4 regions of the Geobacillus sp. JS12 genome follow, and region 2 is predicted to be linked to each of the others. Evidence: riboswitches for the same ligand, from Rfam matches in the RefSeq annotation. Region 2 holds a riboswitch; each other region holds the start of a gene.

Region 1 (4,466 bases), 380 kb from region 2:
GCGGCCATTCGGCGACGACAAACAGCACTTCCGCCCCAGCCAAAGCATGGGCGCGAATCCACTCCGGAAAGCGGATGTCATAGCAAATGACCCCGGCGCATGAAAGCCCGTCGAGCGAAAACAAGCCTAAGCTGCTTCCCGGCTGCAAATACAAATGTTCATCCATCAATTGGAACAGATGGAGTTTGCTATATTCGCCGACGACTTGACCGTTCCGGTCGGCCACGATCATCGTGTTCGTCACGCCGGTTGTTGTTTTTTTAGCGACCGAGCCGGCGACGAGATGGATGCTGTGTGCTTGCGCTAGGCGGGAGGCGAACGCTTTGGCCCGTTCGGCGCCTTCGTCGGCAATCTCATCTAGGCGCGTCAAATCGTAGCCGGTCGTCCATAATTCCGGCAGCACGATGATATTCGCGCCGTCCTTGACGGCCGATTCAATGGCGCTTTCCGCGCGCCGTTCGTTTTCGTTCGGGTCGCCAAACGCAATATCAAGCTGGAGGCAGGCGATGCGGATCGTCATGAGTTTTCACCTCGAAAAAATTTTGCTTTACATTTTGCTTTTTACGATATATGATGTTGCACTAGAATTTCAAGAATTTTTTAAGAAGGTGTGGGCGATGACGATGGAAATTCCTTTTTCCGAGTTGCTTGAGCAGCTGCCAAAGCAATTTTTCGCCTCGCTTGTCGCAAAAGTCGGGGAGAAAATCAAGGCCGGATGCGACGTGATCAATTTAGGGCAAGGCAACCCGGATCAGCCGACGCCAAAGCATATCGTTGAGGCGATGCAACGGGCGGCGGCCAATCCGAAATACCATAAATATTCGCCGTTTCAAGGCTACTTCTTTTTGAAAGAAGCCATCGCCGCGTTTTACGCGCGCGAGTACGGGGTGACGATCGACCCGGCCCGCGAGGTCGCCATTTTGTTCGGCGGCAAAGCCGGGCTTGTCGAGTTGCCGCTTTGCCTCGTCAACCCGGGCGATGTAGTGCTTGTCCCGGACCCGGGCTACCCGGACTATTGGTCGGGAATCGCGCTCGCCCGCGCACGGATGGAGATGATGCCGCTTGTTGCGGAAAACGGTTTTTTGCCGGACTATGAAGCCATTCCGGCGGCAGTGGCCGACCGGGCGAAACTGATGTTTTTAAACTATCCGAACAACCCGACCGGCGCAACGGCGACAAAGGAATTTTTCGCGGAGACGGTGGCGTTTGCCGCCAAGCACGGCATTGCCGTCGTGCACGATTTCGCTTATGGGGCGATCGGCTTTGACGGCCGGAAACCGGTCAGCTTCCTGGAAGTCGATGGGGCGAAAGACGTCGGCGTCGAAATTTATACGTTTTCGAAAACATACAATATGGCCGGCTGGCGTGTGGCGTTTGCCGTCGGCAACGAGCGGATCATTCGGGCGCTTGAGCTTTTGCAGGATCATTTGTATGTCAGCTTGTTCGGCGCCATCCAGGAAGCGGCCGCCGCGGCGCTCCTTGGTCCGCAAGACTGCGTCGCGGAGCTCGTTGCCTTGTACGAGGCGCGCCGCAATACGTTTATTCATGCTTTGCGCGACATCGGCTGGGAGGTGCAGGCGCCATCCGGGTCGTTTTTCGCCTGGCTTCCGCTGCCAAAAGGCATATCATCCGCTGAGTTTGCCGACATGCTGCTTGAGCGGGCGCATGTCGCCGTCGCCCCAGGCATCGGGTTCGGCGAGCACGGCGAAGGGTATGTGCGCGTCGGCCTCTTGACCGATGAAGCGCGGCTTCGCGAAGCAGCGGAGCGGATCGGCCGCCTTGGATTGTTTGAAAAAAATTTTTGAAAAATGATTGACAACGCCAATCGGTGATGGCATAATTCAAAGTAAATTTGCCAATTGCTTGACAAGTGCATAAACGAGCAGGCTTTCTTATCAAGAGCAGGCGGAGGGACGAGCCCAATGAAGCCCGGCAACCGGCTTGGCGCGCGCCAAGCACGGTGCTAATTCTTGCAGCGGAAACGCTGAGAGATAAGAAGAGCGCCATGACTGAATGACGCCTCTTCTTAGGAAGGGGCTTTTTTATTTCGCCATATATTGAAAGAGGGATGGGCGATGAGTGCAGTCATTGCGACGTATTTGCTTCATGACGAGAAAGACATTCGCAAAAAGGCCGAAGGGATCGCGCTCGGCTTGACGGTTGGCACATGGACGGACTTGCCGGCATTAGAGCAAGACCAGCTCCGCAAACATAAAGGGGAAGTCGTTGCGATCGAAGAGCTTGGCGAAAGCGAGCGGGTAAACGCGTACTTCGGCAAGCGGCTGAAGCGGGCGATCGTCAAAATCGCCTACCCGACAGTCAACTTCAGCGCCGATCTGCCGGCCTTGTTGGTGACGACATTTGGCAAGCTGTCGCTCGACGGTGAAGTGCGGCTGCTTGATTTAGAGTTTCCGGATGAATGGAAGCGGCAGTTTCCCGGGCCGCGCTTTGGCATCGCCGGCATTCGCGAAAAGGTCGGAGTGTACGACCGCCCGTTGTTGATGAGCATTTTCAAAGGCATCGTCGGCCGCGATTTGGCGTATTTGACATCAGAGTTGAAAAAGCAAGCGCTTGGCGGCGTTGACTTGGTGAAAGATGACGAAATTTTGTTTGACAGCGAACTTCTTCCGTTTGAAAAGCGGATCACCGAGGGCAAGACGGCGCTTCAGGAAGTGTACGAACAAACGGGCAAGCGGACGTTGTATGCCGTCAACTTGACCGGCAAAACGTTTGCGTTAAAGGACAAAGCGAAACGAGCCGCCGAGCTTGGCGCTGATGTGCTGTTGTTTAACGTCTTCGCTTATGGGCTTGATGTGCTGCAAGCGTTGCGTGAAGACGAGGAGATTGCGGTGCCGATTATGGCTCACCCGGCGTTCAGCGGCGCCGTTACGCCGTCGGAGTTTTATGGGGTGGCTCCTTCGCTTTGGCTTGGAAAGCTTTTGCGGCTCGCCGGCGCCGACTTTGTCCTGTTCCCGTCGCCGTATGGCAGCGTCGCCTTGGAGCGTGAGCAGGCGCTTGGCATCGCAAGGGCGCTCACCGACGACCAAGAGCCGTTCGCTCGGGCATTTCCGGTTCCGTCGGCCGGCATTCACCCGGGCTTGGTGCCGCTCCTTGTCCGCGATTTCGGCCTTGACAGCGTCGTCAACGCCGGCGGCGGCATTCACGGCCACCCGGACGGGGCGATCGGCGGCGGACGGGCGTTTCGCGCTGCCATCGACGCGGCGCTGGCCGGCCGTCCACTGCGTGCGGCGGCAGCAGAAAACGAAGCGCTGCAAAAGGCGATCGACCGCTGGGGCGCTATTGAGGTGGAAGCATGACGAAACAACTCGTTCTTTTTTGCGATTTTGACGGCACGATCACGGAAAACGACAACATCATCGCGATTATGAAACAGTTCGCCCCGCCGGAGTGGGAGGCGCTAAAGGACGACATTCTCGCCCAGCGCATCTCCGTTCAGGAAGGCGTCGGAAAAATGTTTTCGCTTCTTCCGTCAGCGCTGAAAGGGGAGATTGTTGACTTTTTGCTTAGCACCGCCCGCTTGCGCGAAGGTTTCCGCGAGTTTGTCGCGTGGACAAAAGAGCAAAGCATCCCGCTCTATATCGTGAGCGGCGGCATCGACTTTTTCGTCTATCCGCTGCTTGAAGGGCTCATTGAACCGGAGCGGATTTTTTGCAACGGCTCCGATTTCAGCGGTGAGACGATCCGCATCACATGGCCGCATGCATGTGACAGCCGGTGCCAAAACGGCTGCGGCTGCTGCAAGCCGTCGCTATTGCGCAGGCTTGCCCGCCCGGACGGGTATCACGTCGTCATCGGCGATTCGATCACCGACTTGGCGGTGGCCAGGCAAGCCGACTATGTGCTGGCGCGCGATTTTCTGCTTGAAAAATGTCAAGAGCTTGACCTGCCGCACGCGCCATTTGCGACGTTTTTTGACGTGATGGATGCGTTGCAGCGAATGGAGGTGATCGTATGAGCATCGTCGTGAAAAAGTGGAACGAGCTTGCGGAAGTGAAAGCCGAGCTCGCCGCCCGCGATTGGTTTTTCGCAACAAGCGGCAATTTGTCGATCAAAGTGACGGACGACCCGTTGACGTTTTTGGTGACAGCGAGCGGCAAGGATAAGCGGAAGCAAACGGATGAGGACTTCTTGCTCGTTGACGCTGCCGGCCGACCAGCGGAGAAAACACATTTAAAGCCATCAGCGGAGACGCTGCTGCATGTGGAAATTTACAACCGCACAAACGCCGGTTGCGTCTTGCACGTTCATACCGTGGACAACAATTTGATTTCTGAACTGTATGCGTCAAACGGGGAAGCAGTCTTTTCCGGCCAGGAAATCATCAAGGCGTTTGGCATTTGGGAAGAAAACGCCGCAGTGCGCATCCCGATCATTAACAATGACGCCGACATCCCGATGCTGGCTCGGGAGTTTGCGAACCATGTTCATGGCGATGCCGGCGCCGT
Region 2 (4,466 bases):
CTTTCGCCCCTTGGCGGCCTTGGTTGCGGCGCACGCCTTCGTCGCACGCAAACCCGATGAATGCCGCCGCTCGTTCCGCCGTCTCCAATGGCTTGGACAAATCGAGCAAGCGAATGCGCTGATGGAGGCGAAACGCCCGCTCGTCCTTCACGCTGTCAATCCGTCCCGTCCAACGGCCGGCGTCTGGCGGTTGATACATGAGACCATCTCCTTTCCATCATCCGCTGCTTGTTTCTTTCGCCGCCGCTTTGCCGTACTCCTCCCTTGCGCACGAAAAAGAGGAAATCGCCGCCGTTTGGCGAATAACACATCCATGAGCTCATTTCGCTCACCACCCGATGAAAATCGCTGCTTTAGGATCCATGATGTTCACCGAAACGATCCGCGGGCGGCGTTTTGCCCTCCATCCGGGCATGAAAATGACCCCATTTTCATGGAAACGCAATGGATGACAGAAAGGATGTTCGAGATGAAGCCAATCACCAACTTGCATGACGTCATTGCCGGAAAAAGCGCGCCGCCGCCGTGCGATGAGACGCTCGGCGTCCGCCTGGCGGAAGCCCGGGACGGCTATGCGAAAGGGGTATGGACGATCCATGAATCGCTCCTCAACGGCAACGGGGTGATCATGGGCGGGTTCGTCGGAGCGGCGGCGGATATTCTCATGGCGTATGCGGTGACCACCTTGCTTCGCGATGACCAGCTGCACGCGTCCATCAACTTGCAGACGACGTTTCACCGCCCCGCGGCGGCAGGGGAAGCTGAAGTGGAAGCGCGGGTGGAAAGGTTCGGAAAAACCGTCGCCTATGTAACCGCCGTCGTCCGGCAAAACGGCAAAGAAGTGGCGAGCGCGACCTCCTCGGTGCTGATTATGGATAAACCTTAAAAAAGCGCTTTCGTTTATGGAAGGGAAGTGCAACGCTGGCGCCGAGGCAGACGCCAAACCGGTCCAACTGAATCGGGCTGTTGGCAGCAGCCATGCCTAGAAGCGTTCGATCGGCAACCTGTTTCGCCCCGCCATCCAAGGATGAACATGTCACTTGTGAAGATGTCCGCTTTTTCCCAAGCGGGATCGAGCACAACGAGCGAAGCGCCGGAGAAAGCGCTGTCAAAAACAGCCGCCCTCCGGCGCTTTTCGTTTGCTTGTCATCCCTGGACAAACGTTTTCGGCATGACGACCGCGACGACTTGACCGCGGGCGCACAGTTCGCCGTTGGCGAACACCTCGGTGTCCACTTGCCATTTTTTCGGGTGAATCTCCGTCACCGTTCCGACGGCGACAAGCGGCACGCCATGCGGCGTCGGCTTGACAAAGTCGACATGAAGCGACGCGGTGACAAAGCGCGGCGGCGTTTCCCCGCTTCCCGGCTCATGGCCGTTTTTCCGATGCAAGGCGAGCGCCGCCGACCCGGTGCCATGGCAGTCGATGAGCGAGGCGATCAGCCCGCCGTACACAAACCCGGGGATCGCCGTATGTTCCGGGCGCGGCGTATAGACGGTCACCGTTTTGTCTCCGTCCCAGCCGGTGCGGAAATGATGGCCTTGCTCATTCAACCGTCCGCAGCCGTAGCACCAGGCGAATTCATCCGGGTAGTCGTCTTGAATGGCGCGAATGACTTGCGGCTCCATCTGTTCTCCTCCTCTCCCCTTTACCTATACGCGGTGCACTCCCTATTTTCCTTCTTGCACGGCAAAAGGCGGCCATCGGTATGGCCACCTTCCCCTTCGTTCATTGCGCCGGCTCGTAAAACTCGATCCATTCGCCGTCCGGACCAAGGAAAAATAAGTATTTCGCCCCGTTTGGGAGCGTTGTAATTTCATCCCACACTAGCGGGACGCCGAGCGACTGAAGCCGTTCTTTTTCCTGCTCGATGCCTTCGATCGTAAACGCCACGTGGTGCACTTTTCCTTCCGTCGGCAAATCCGGGTTGTATCCTTCGATCAGCTCGACGACGATCGAGCCGTCAATCCCTAAAAACGCCAATTTCATCGTTCCGTTCGTATGAATCATTTCGTCGAGCAGCTCCAGGCCGACGACGTTTTGATAAAACGCTTTCGATGTCTCGATGTCTTTCACTTGAATGCCGACATGCTCAAATTTTTTGACTGCCATTCGTCCTCTTCCTTTCTATGACTCCATTAACCATACAGCTTGTAAATACGGCGTCATCCGCATTGGAAAAACCCTTTTTTTCCAAGCTCTGTCCATATGTAGCGATCAAGGGCGTACGGTCCGTCCGCCTTCCATTCGTCCGCCTCGCTGTCGGTCAACAACACTGAAAAGGTTGTCCCTTGCGCTTTCCCATACAAGTGGGTATATCCGCCCCCGCGGTCGACATAAACCGCCGCTTCAGGGTCAAACCGAATCAGCTCCGCCTGCACGCAGCGCATGACATGAACGGCGAACGCTGCAACAGGAAGATGAGCGGCCATGCAAGCTCGGATCGACATGTCCCTCTTCACTATTTCCCCTTCACCCCTATCGACAAAAACCCCTTTCGCCTCGGAATGATGCGAAAGGGGGCAGCCGTTCTTATCATCCAAAGCGAGACCGCTTTGCGGGTGTTAGCACCTTGCCGGCGGCAGGTTGCTGTGGGGTCATCAAGCCCGTTCTCTCGCCCACTCTTGATAAGACGTATGATCATTTGTCTTTTATGTTACCATATCAAATCCATAGCGGCAATCGCTTTTTGTTTATTCCGCCACTTCCGGCTGCTCGGCCGTGACGCCGACATCTTTCCACGTCAGCTTCGAGCTCGGGTCAACCGTAAAGTTGGCGACGCGGTTGTTGACTGCGTAGATGGCCGAACGATACAATGTCGGGATGACCGGCACTTCTTCGTTCATCAGCTTTTGCCACTCACTGTAAATTTTCCGGCGATACTCCTTGTCAAACGCCTGCTCGGAATGGCCTTTTTCCAGCAGCTCATCATTTTTCTCGTTCACCCAACGCGAGTAGTTGAACATGACGTTGCGGCCGTACAGACCATACGGGTCGACGTCCGTTCCCGTTGCCCAAGCGGCAGCGTAAACGTCCACTTTCGGGTCATCTTTTTCAACCATGTCATAGAACGAGTTGAACTCCGCCAGACGGCCGTCCACCAATTGGACATCCAAGCCAACGTCTTTCCAGCATTGCATGTAAAACTTCGCCAACGGCTCGGCAATATCGCCGCCGCTCATCGCCAAAAAGTTGATCGTAAACTTTTTGCCGTTCGGATCTTCGCGCAAGCCGTCGCCGTCCACATCTTTATAGCCGGCCTCATCAAGCAGCTGTTTTGCTTTTTCCGGATTATACGTGTACCCTTTGATCGAGCTGTCATGGTATCCCGGGAACGACGGCGGGATCAGCGTGGTCGCCGGGAAGCGCAAGCCGTGGTACAAGCGATCGGCCACTTCTTGGTTGTTGATGGCGTACGCCATGGCTTGGCGCAGCTTTTTGTTCTGGAATTTCGGATTGTCCATCACATTTTCTTGCTTTTTCGCATCCCAATGGCCGAGTTTAAAGCCGATATAGTTGTAGGCCAAGTCGATCCTGCCGATGAATTGCAGGTTTTTCGTTCCTTTTGCATTCACGTATTGGTCGGTTGGAAATTCGGCGACATCGATGTCCCCTTTTTTCAACGCTTGCAACACCACTTGCGGGCTGACGACTTTCAAAATGACGCCGTCCAAGTTCGGTTTGCCCGCCCAATAATCGTCGTTGCGGACGAATTCGACCGATTCGCCCGGAACGATTTTCTTCACTTTAAACGGCCCGAACCCGATTGGATTTTTCCGAATTTTATCCGACTGCGCCAACTGTTTGATCGGCACGTCTTTCAAATAATGCTTCGGCAGCGGGTACGCCCAAATGCCGGTTAACACAGACGGATTTGCATGCTTCCATGTGATCGTCAACGTCTTTTTGTCGATCACTTTAATGCCAGCAATCTTATCGGCTTTGCCGCTATGGTACTCATCCATCCCTACGATGTCTTGGATGAGCGCATCACCGTAGCGGACGCCTGTGTAATCCTTATTCCCGATAACCAAGTATGCGTACTCCAAGTCTTCGGCCGTCACTGGCTGGCCGTCATGCCAGTTGACGTTGTCCTTGATGCGAATCGTCATCGTCTTTTTGTCGTCGGACAGTTCATACGTTGCGGCGCCATCGTTTGTAATTTCGTAGTCGCCGTTCGTACGGAACAGTGACTCATCAAAAAACTGCAAAATTTCGGCGTCTGGCGCTCCTGTGTAGAATGCGTAGCTGAGCGTCCCTTCAAACGGCGTGTCGGACACAAGGCCGTATTTTAACACACCGCCGTCGATGATTTTCCCGTCGTTTTTCACCGTCATCGGGAATTTGCTGATGTCTTCTTTTTGCGCCGCTGGTTTTTCCTTATTGCTGTTTCCGCCGGTCGTTTCCGACTTGCCCGTGCACCCAGCCAGCACGAGCAGGAGCGCGGCGAGCGCCGCCATCCACT
Region 3 (4,466 bases), 600 kb from region 2:
CTGAAAAATGTCGCGAAAGACGTCGGTAATGGCTCGCAACGTGCCTGTCATGACCATATACATTTCAAACATAAACAAAAACAAAATGATCAACCCATTATGAACGATCGGCAACAGCGCCAAATTCGCTCCCGCAACCAGAAACCATTCCCCCGGCAAAAATAGCGACCAAGGCGGTTTCGTCAACTCACGGGCTTGGCGTGTTAACAGACAAAGATCTTTATATAAAATTGCATTATTCGTGCTGCGAATTTTTAACGACTCTATGACACGCTGATGCCATGAATATAGCATGTACGCTGCCTTGTCAGAATGAGACGCACGAGTGAAAGAAAAACAAATCAAAGCCAACAGAGCGAATCCAGCACCGATGAATGATAAAGCTGTACTTGAAAATGACCACCCTTCCCCCCAACTTGTCATGCGTTCATAAAACAGCTGTTGCCAATGAGCAACATAACCATCCATATACACAAGATAAGAGAGCGACAACCCATACATTCGAACCGCTTGGCGGGACAATTGCAGCAACGGCATAATCGCCGCAAGCACGACATAACCAATCGCGAATGATGCCATTCGAAAGAAAAAGGCAGAAAATGCGCCCATCGCTCTAAAAGTTGAGCCACGCACTATATGCGATGTCACATAAAGAAGCAACAACATCGTATGTCCAAACCATACTAATGATGCGCCTGTGATCCCGAACATCACCATCAACCCAATTGAAGGAGGCAACCAAATCGGCAATAGCCGCAAAAGCGACACAGCATAGTGGATTTTGAGCAATCGCCGCCATACCTCGTCATCCCGCACCCCAGACAGACGCACATAATGATAATGGTATTGACGTTGCAATGCCTCTTTGGACTCAAGCAAAACTCCTATTAAAGGACTGACAGACATAAAAAAGAGAAACGCCATAATCGCAGAAGGACGAAACATGATAAATGATCGAGTGCAAATGATCACAACCAATATCCCCGAAACAAGCCATTTCGCCGCTTCCACCAAGAACATGGTCATCTTTGGAGAAAAAGGCGATTTTTTCTGCAATGGGGCCAAACTACTTCGTTGTCGTTGTTGATATAACAGCCATACGAGTTTCACTTCTCTTCCCCCACATTGATTTACTCATTAGGAACGGCAGGGAGTTTTTCCCCTGCCGTTTTGCCTTTTACCATGCAATCGCTGCCGCTTTTCCTCGTTCCGCCACTATTTTTTTCACCGTCGCGACAAAAGTTGACCACCCAATTTCCAAAATGGCGTCGACTCCACCTGATAAAATAGCGGTGATCCCAAGAATAATAGAAATAAGAGTGGAGCCGGTCAACACAATCGAAACAACCGTCGTCGCGATTGACTGCGACACGCCGAGCGTCCCGGCAACAAGCGCCAGCAAACTCATAACCTATCACTTTCTTCCAGTAAATGATAATCGATCAAAACTTTTTTCAAAAACATTCTGTGTCTATCTCATCCTTCGCACTAAACGAGAATAAACCCCGCCGTAAAGCAGCACCAATACAATAAATCCTATTTTGATGGGCATGCTGGCCGCTTTTAGGCGAAAAGCAACTCCAATCAACACAACAAGCGGCAGGCTAATCAGAATAAAATACGGCCACGACCATTGTTTCACCCACTTCACTCCTGTCTGCGATGCGGTTTCTAGTAAATTCCTTGTTAATATCATCCATTTTAATCATACACCTTGACTCTAAAAAAAAAAAGAGAAATCGTTCGACAATTTTACCTTTTTTTACACATTTCGACATATTTCGTGCTATTGAAATGAAACAGAGATGCTTTTAAGAGCTTGGTACAAGGTAAGCGTTGATCCAAGAAATTCTTTTTTGAAATTTCCTTGCTTCACCGTATTGAATAATTTCGAAAAATACATTAAATTATATAGTAATCATCAAAACGTCACCGCACAATTGCATACGGACATTCTTATCAAGAGAGGGGGAGGGACTGGCCCGGTGAACCCTCAGCAACCTGGCCCGCGGCCAAGGTGCTAAATCCAGACAGGCGGATGCCTGGAAGATAAGAAGAAGCGAACGAAAAGTCTTCTTCTTAGAAGACTTTTTTCTTTTACTTTAAGGAAACGGGGGAATCAAATGTGGGGCTGCTCGATGAGTTGAAACAACGCATTCTCATCGCTGACGGAGCGATGGGGACGCTTTTATATTCGCACGGCATTGACCGTTGTTTTGAAGAATTGAATCTATCGAATCCGGACGAAATCGTCCATATTCATGAAGCGTATATCGCCGCGGGCGCCGACGTCATTCAGACGAATACATACGGCGCCAACTATGTGAAACTCGCGCGCTACGGCCTTGAAGATGAGGTGCCGTCCATCAACCGCGCCGCTGTAAGGCTGGCGAAACAAGCGGCGAACGGGCGGGCGTACGTGCTCGGGACGATCGGGGGGCTGCGCACGTTAAACAAAAGCGTCGTCACGCTCGAAGAAGTGAAACGGACGTTTCGCGAGCAGCTGTTTGTCCTGCTGGCTGAAGGGGTTGATGGCGTGTTGCTCGAGACGTATTACGATTTGGAAGAGTTGGAGACGGTGCTTGCCATCGCCCGCAAAGAAACGGATTTGCCGATCATCGCCCATGTGTCGCTCCATGAAGTCGGCGTCTTGCAAGATGGCACGCCGCTCGCGGACGCCCTTATCCGCCTGGAGGCGCTCGGGGCCGATGTCGTCGGACTGAACTGTCGTCTCGGTCCATATCATATGCTTCGGTCGCTCGAGGAAGTGCCGCTGCCAAATCGAGCGTTTTTGTCGGCGTATCCGAACGCCAGCCTCCCGGATTACCGCGATGGCCGGCTTGTCTATGAGACGAACGCTGAATATTTCGAGGAAACAGCCAAAGCGTTCCGCGACCAAGGGGTGCGCTTGATCGGCGGGTGCTGCGGCACGACGCCGAAGCATATCGCAGCGATGGCAAAAGCGCTCTCCGACCGAACGCCGGTGACGGAAAAAACGGTGAAGAGGCGCACGGCATCTGTATCGGTGCAAGCCGAGCGGCCCGCGCCGACTCCGCTTCCCGAGCTTGCCCGCACGCGCCGCTCGGTCATTGTGGAGCTGGATCCGCCGAAAAAATTGGGGATTGACAAGTTTCTTGCTGGGGCGAAAGCGCTCCATGACGCCGGCATCGATGCGCTGACGTTGGCCGACAACTCGCTCGCCACGCCGCGCATCAGCAACGCCGCTGTCGCCACGATCATCAAGGAGCAGCTCGGCATCCGCCCGCTTGTGCATATTACATGCCGCGATCGCAATTTGATCGGCTTGCAGTCGCATTTGATGGGCTTGCATACGCTCGGCATCACCGATGTGCTCGCCATTACCGGCGACCCGTCGAAAATCGGCGACTTCCCAGGAGCAACGTCGGTGTATGATTTATCATCGTTCGATTTGATCCGCTTGATCCGCCAGTTTAACGAAGGGCTGTCGTACTCGGGCAAACCGCTTGGGCAAAAAACGAACTTCTCGATCGGCGCTGCGTTCAACCCGAACGTCCGCCATTTGGATAAAGCAGTTGAGCGAATGGAGAAAAAAATTCAATGCGGCGCCCACTATTTCTTGACCCAGCCGATTTACTCGGAAGAGAAAATCGTTGAAGTGCACGAAGCGACCAAGCATCTTGACACACCGATTTACATCGGCATTATGCCGCTTGTGAGCGCGCGCAACGCCGACTTTTTGCATCATGAAGTGCCGGGCATTACGCTCTCTGACGAGATTCGCGCCCGCATGGCCGCCTGCAGCGGTGACCCGGTGCAAGCAGCCAAGGAAGGCATCGCTATCGCCAAATCGCTCATTGACGCGGCATTCGATTTGTTTAACGGCATTTATTTGATCACGCCGTTCTTGCGCTATGACATGACGGTCGAGCTCGTCCGCTACATTCACGAAAAAGAAGCGGCCGCCAAAGAAAGGAAGGTTGTTCATGGCTAACATCACCTTAGAACAGCAGCTGCAGCGAAAAATTCTCGTCATTGACGGCGCGATGGGGACGATGATCCAAAGCGCCAACCTATCAGCCGCCGATTTTGGCGGCGAGGCGTATGAAGGGTGCAACGAATATTTGACCCTCACCGCCCCGCCTGTCATCCGCCGCATTCACGAAGCGTATTTGGAAGCGGGCGCTGACATCATCGAAACGAACACGTTCGGGGCGACGCGCATTGTGCTCGATGAATACAACCTCGGGCATTTGGCGCTCGAGTTGAACATCGAAGCGGCCAAGCTCGCCAAACAAGCGGCGGAGGCGTTCTCAACTCCCGACTGGCCGCGCTTTGTCGCTGGTTCGATGGGGCCGACGACGAAGACGTTGTCGGTGACAGGCGGCGCGACCTTTGAGGAACTCGTCGCCGCCTATGAAGAACAAGCGCGCGGGCTGCTGTTGGGCGGTGTCGATCTTCTGTTGCTGGAGACGTGCCAAGATACG
Region 4 (4,466 bases), 460 kb from region 2:
GGCGCGCCAAATACTCAGCGATGGCTAGGGCGGATTCGGATGACTGCTTCAGCCGGACGTGGAGCGTTTTTAATCCGCGCAGCACAAGCCACGCATCTTGGACGCCAAGGACAGCGCCAAATGCGTTTTGCAGTTTGTACAGCTCTTTTCCCAACTCTTCATCTTTCACGACCGCCAGCCCGGCGACGACGTCGCTATGGCCGGCTAAAAATTTCGTGGCGCTGTGAAGGACAATATCGACGCCAAGGTCAAGCGGCCGCTGCAGCGCCGGCGTCATGAACGTATTATCCAAGAATGTCAAACAGCCATGCGCCTTCGCCAACTTGACGACGCCTTGAATATCGGTCACTTTTAACAGCGGATTGGACGGCGTTTCCATATAAATGACTTTCGTGTTCGGCCGGATGTTTTCGGCCACGGCGCGCAAATCGGTCATATCAACGAACGTATGCTCGATGCCAAAGCGGGTCAACACTTCCGTGATCATCCGGTACGTGCCGCCGTAGACGTCTTCAGTCACGAGGACGTGGTCGCCTCGGGACAAGAGCAAAAACGCCGTTGAAATAGCCGCCATGCCAGAAGCGAACGCAAACCCGCGCGTTCCGCCTTCTAACGCCGCGATCGTTTCCTCGAGCGCCTCGCGCGTCGGGTTGCCGGAGCGGCTGTAGTCGTATTTGCCGAACGTGTCGAAATCGAACTGATGGAACGTGGAGGCGTGCTGGATCGGCACGCTCACCGCCCCCGTCTCGCGGTCGACTTTCCATTCGTTATGGAGTAGTTTCGTCGAAAACGCCCATTCCTGTTCCATCGCTTACACCTCTTTCATGTTTTTCAATGCCTGCGCCAAATCGGCGATTAAATCATCCGCATGCTCAATGCCGACCGAGAAACGGAGCAGCCGGTTGCAAATACCGTTTTGGATGCGGATTTCCTCAGGAATGTCCGCATGCGTCTGCGTCGCTGGGTACGTGATGAAGCTTTCGACTCCGCCCAGGCTTTCCGCGAACGTAATGAGGCGCAAGCTTTTTAAAAACCCGTTCACCCACTTTTCATCGGCAATCCGGAACGACAGCATCCCGCCTCTCCCTGGATACAACACATCCGTGACATCTTCATGTTCGCGCAAAAACGCGCTGATGCGCTTGGCGTTTTCTTCATGTTGACGCATCCGGAGAGCCAACGTTTTCATCCCGCGAATGAGCAGCCATGAATCAAACGGCGACAACACCGCGCCGATGGCGTTCTGGTACTCGGCCAAGCGTTGACAGAGATCTTCGCCCTTGGCGACGACAAGGCCGGCCAGCACATCGTTATGGCCGCCTAAATATTTCGTGGCGCTGTGGATGACAATATCCGCTCCTTGTTCGATTGGGCGTTGGAGCACCGGCGTGTAAAACGTGTTATCGACGATCAGCAGCAGCCCATGCCGTTTGGCGAGCTTGGCGACCGCCGAAATATCCGCCTCCTGCATCAATGGGTTCGTCGGCGTTTCCAAAAAGATGGCTTTCGTTTTTTCGGTGATACACGCTTCCACCGCGGCAAGATCAGCAAAATCGACGTAATGAAAGCCGAGACCGTACTTGCGCCAGCCGCGCTCAAACAGGCGGTACGTGCCGCCGTAAAGGTCGGCCGATACGAGAAACTCGTCTCCGCTCTCAAACAAGGCGAGCACCGTCTGAATGGCGGCCATGCCGGAGCTGAACGCATAGCCTTGGTCGCCGCCTTCCAGTCTCGCGATCGCTTCTTCGACGATTTTGCGCGTTGGGTTGCCGGTGCGGATATAGTCAAACCCGGTCGACTCTCCGATGCCAGCATGGCGGTAGGCGGTCGAGAAATAGACGGGCGGGTTGACCGTCCCCGTCACCGTTTCGCTCCGATTGCCAATTTGCGCTAACAACGTCTCCAGTTTCTCCATCTCATCTCTCTCCTTCTGCTGAAAATTCCATCATGGATCAACGGCCGACCATTTGACGCCCAACGAAGCGCCGCTGTCTGTCGGGCAGCGGCCGAGGGCCTTGGTCCTAGACCGCCTCGCGGTTGATGGGAGCGGCCGCTTGAGTAAATAAAAAAAGTCTTCTAAGAAGAAGACTTTTCCATACGCACATGGTCATGCTTCTTCTTATCTGCCGAATTGAATGCTCAATTCGCTGGATTTAGCACCTGGCCGCCGGGCGGCTGGTTGCTGAAGCTTCATTGGGCCAGTTCCCTCCGCTTCTCTTGATAAGAATGAGACGCGTATTCAATTTTTCTAATTTTAATAAAAAATGTAGCGCATTCCCCCCGTTTTTGCAAGCCATTTTTTTGTGAATGGCACGATTCGGCAAATTCGCAAAAAATTCGAGCCCTTCGTTAACATCTTTTGGCGCAAATATGTTACAATAACAGATGAACTTACGCTTTCATGGAGGATGGTCATGGCGACAGCAACAGGAACGATGCGCGACTGCAAGTTGTACAGCGGAGAGCTGCAAGAAGAAATCGAACTGCTCGTCTACTTGCCAAGCAATTTTTCGCCGCTTTACAAATATTCTTTATTAATCGCGCAAGATGGCAAAGATTATTTTATGTATGGAAAAATGAAAACCGTCATCGAAACGCTGATGGCAGAAGGAACAATCGACCGGACGATCGTCGTCGGCATCCCGTATCGGAACGTCAACGACCGCTACGAGAAATACCACCCGGAAGGCCGAAAGCACGAAGCATACCTTCGTTTTTTAGCCCATGAACTCGTCCCGTTTTTGGACCGCGAACTGCCGACATACCAAATGGGCAAAGGCCGGGCGCTGATCGGCGATTCGCTCGGCGGAACGGTGTCGCTTCTAGCCGGGTTGTTGTATCCGCATACATTTGGGAAAATCGCCATGCAGTCCCCCTATATCGATGACTCGGTATTGGCGCGCATCCGCTCATTCCGCGATCCATCGCTCCTTTCGCTTTACCATTCTGTTGGCACAGAGGAGACAGCGGTGAAAACGACGGATGGCCATGTGCGCGATTTTATCACCCCGAATCGAATGGCGCGGACTTGTTTATGGAAAAACGGTTTGCTTATACGTACCATGAGTTCGAAGGCGGTCATGCGTGGACGTATTGGCAGCCGGATGTCCCCCGAGCCGTAGCCGCTATTTTATCGTTATAGGACAAAACGGAGCAACTTCAAAGATGTCGAAGCCGCCGCATCCATTCCGTGCGTTTCCTGCGCGTGGAAAAAGAACTGGTTCAAGGAGGGAAAACAAAATGAAGTACGGCATTGTGATCTTTCCGCCAAAACGGATTCAAGACTTCGCCAACTCGTACCGGAAACGGTACGACAGCCATTACGCCCTCATCCCTCCGCATATTACGCTGAAATACCCATTTGAAGCGGATGAGGAGCAAATAAAAAAAATGGCGAAAGAGTTGCGCCGCATTGCGGCGGAAACACCTCCCATTCCGATCAAAGTGACGAAATTCAGCTCGTTTTATCCGACAAGCAACATCATTTATTTGAAGGTGGAGCCAAACGACGTGCTCGAGCGCCTTCATGAACAACTGCACAGCGGCTTGTTCGCCGGAAAGCCGGAGTTTGTGTTCGTACCTCACATTACGATCGGCCGCGATTTGCCGGGCGCAGAATATGCGGACGTCTACAGCCAGCTGAAGCTGCAAGATGTGCACTTCGAGGAGACCGTCGACCGCTTCCATCTTCTCTATCAGCTGGAAAACGGCTCGTGGACCGTCTATGAAACGTTTATCGTCGGAGGAAAGGAAACGGTCTGAGATGAACATTGCGATTGGCACAACGCAAGATCGCGCTTTGTACGAAGACGCCTTGCGCGTCCGCCGGCTCGTATTCATTGAGGAGCAAAACGTGCCGGAAGACGAGGAAATCGACGCATTCGAGGACGACTCGTTCCACCTCGTCCTGTATGATGGCCAAACACCGGTCGGTGCTGGGCGACTCCGTTTCATTGACGAAGGCGTCGGCAAAATCGAGCGCATTTGCGTCCTGCCGTCCTACCGCGGCCGCGGCGCCGGACGGATGGTGATGGAAGCGATCGAACAGCTGGCGAAAACAAAAGGGGCGAAAACGGCGAAACTGAACGCCCAGACGCACGCGGAACCGTTTTACAAAAAGCTCGGCTACACGACCGTCTCCGGTGTCTTTATGGACGCCGGCATCCCACATGTCACGATGGTGAAATCGCTCGAATGATGGCCATAGAACAGCCCCGTCTACACTGATCCAAGGCTTGGAGGCATTGAACACCGTTTCGCTCCCCTAAGCCAAGCAGAGCAAAAGGGAGCTGTGCGCACGCAAGCTCCCTTTCGCTTATTTTTTGTTGTTCAGCATATTGGCAATCGTATTGAAATCAATTTGCTTGCCGTTATGGACGATCGCCTTGACGATTTGGTCTTCGAGCTCCTTTGGCACTTTTCGATTAGCGATTTGCGCCACCCGTTTCACGACTTGGCGCACCGTT

What was found. A riboswitch is a leader RNA that binds a small molecule or an ion and turns the genes downstream of it on or off. The one in region 2 is predicted to bind S-adenosylmethionine.
Region 1: it holds a riboswitch for S-adenosylmethionine, as region 2 does, so the genes downstream of both, mtnW (2,3-diketo-5-methylthiopentyl-1-phosphate enolase) here and A0V43_RS03950 (hypothetical protein) in region 2, are expected to answer to the same signal.
Region 3: it holds a riboswitch for S-adenosylmethionine, as region 2 does, so the genes downstream of both, A0V43_RS00980 (bifunctional homocysteine S-methyltransferase/methylenetetrahydrofolate reductase) here and A0V43_RS03950 (hypothetical protein) in region 2, are expected to answer to the same signal.
Region 4: it holds a riboswitch for S-adenosylmethionine, as region 2 does, so the genes downstream of both, A0V43_RS01735 (methionine biosynthesis PLP-dependent protein) here and A0V43_RS03950 (hypothetical protein) in region 2, are expected to answer to the same signal.

The regions. Positions count from the first base shown of each region.
Region 1 covers NZ_CP014749.1:398,944-403,409, forward strand. Annotated here, with positions in the region: gene A0V43_RS02055 (carbon-nitrogen family hydrolase) at 1-520, opposite strand, end outside; gene A0V43_RS02060 (pyridoxal phosphate-dependent aminotransferase) at 618-1,805, shown strand; SAM riboswitch class I at 1,890-1,998, shown strand; gene mtnW (2,3-diketo-5-methylthiopentyl-1-phosphate enolase) at 2,076-3,317, shown strand; gene mtnX (2-hydroxy-3-keto-5-methylthiopentenyl-1-phosphate phosphatase) at 3,314-3,976, shown strand; gene A0V43_RS02075 (methylthioribulose 1-phosphate dehydratase) at 3,973-4,466, shown strand, end outside.
Region 2 covers NZ_CP014749.1:778,045-782,510, reverse strand. Annotated here, with positions in the region: gene hutG (formimidoylglutamase) at 1-199, opposite strand, end outside; gene A0V43_RS03970 (PaaI family thioesterase) at 470-886, shown strand; gene A0V43_RS03965 (hypothetical protein) at 870-1,112, opposite strand; gene A0V43_RS03960 (PaaI family thioesterase) at 1,147-1,629, opposite strand; gene A0V43_RS03955 (VOC family protein) at 1,730-2,113, opposite strand; partial or broken gene A0V43_RS03950 (hypothetical protein) at 2,129-2,451, opposite strand; SAM riboswitch class I at 2,531-2,635, opposite strand; gene opp4A (oligopeptide ABC transporter substrate-binding protein) at 2,695-4,466, opposite strand, start outside.
Region 3 covers NZ_CP014749.1:180,338-184,803, reverse strand. Annotated here, with positions in the region: gene A0V43_RS00990 (hypothetical protein) at 1-879, opposite strand, end outside; gene A0V43_RS00985 (uberolysin/carnocyclin family circular bacteriocin) at 1,178-1,408, opposite strand; gene A0V43_RS19625 (hypothetical protein) at 1,472-1,642, opposite strand; SAM riboswitch class I at 1,954-2,056, shown strand; gene A0V43_RS00980 (bifunctional homocysteine S-methyltransferase/methylenetetrahydrofolate reductase) at 2,126-3,973, shown strand; gene metH (methionine synthase) at 3,966-4,466, shown strand, end outside.
Region 4 covers NZ_CP014749.1:320,363-324,828, reverse strand. Annotated here, with positions in the region: gene metC (cystathionine beta-lyase) at 1-808, opposite strand, end outside; gene A0V43_RS01735 (methionine biosynthesis PLP-dependent protein) at 812-1,915, opposite strand; SAM riboswitch class I at 2,117-2,227, opposite strand; partial or broken gene A0V43_RS01730 (alpha/beta hydrolase) at 2,415-3,142, shown strand; gene A0V43_RS01725 (YjcG family protein) at 3,241-3,762, shown strand; gene A0V43_RS01720 (GNAT family N-acetyltransferase) at 3,764-4,198, shown strand; gene A0V43_RS01715 (sporulation-specific transcription regulator SpoVIF) at 4,316-4,466, opposite strand, start outside.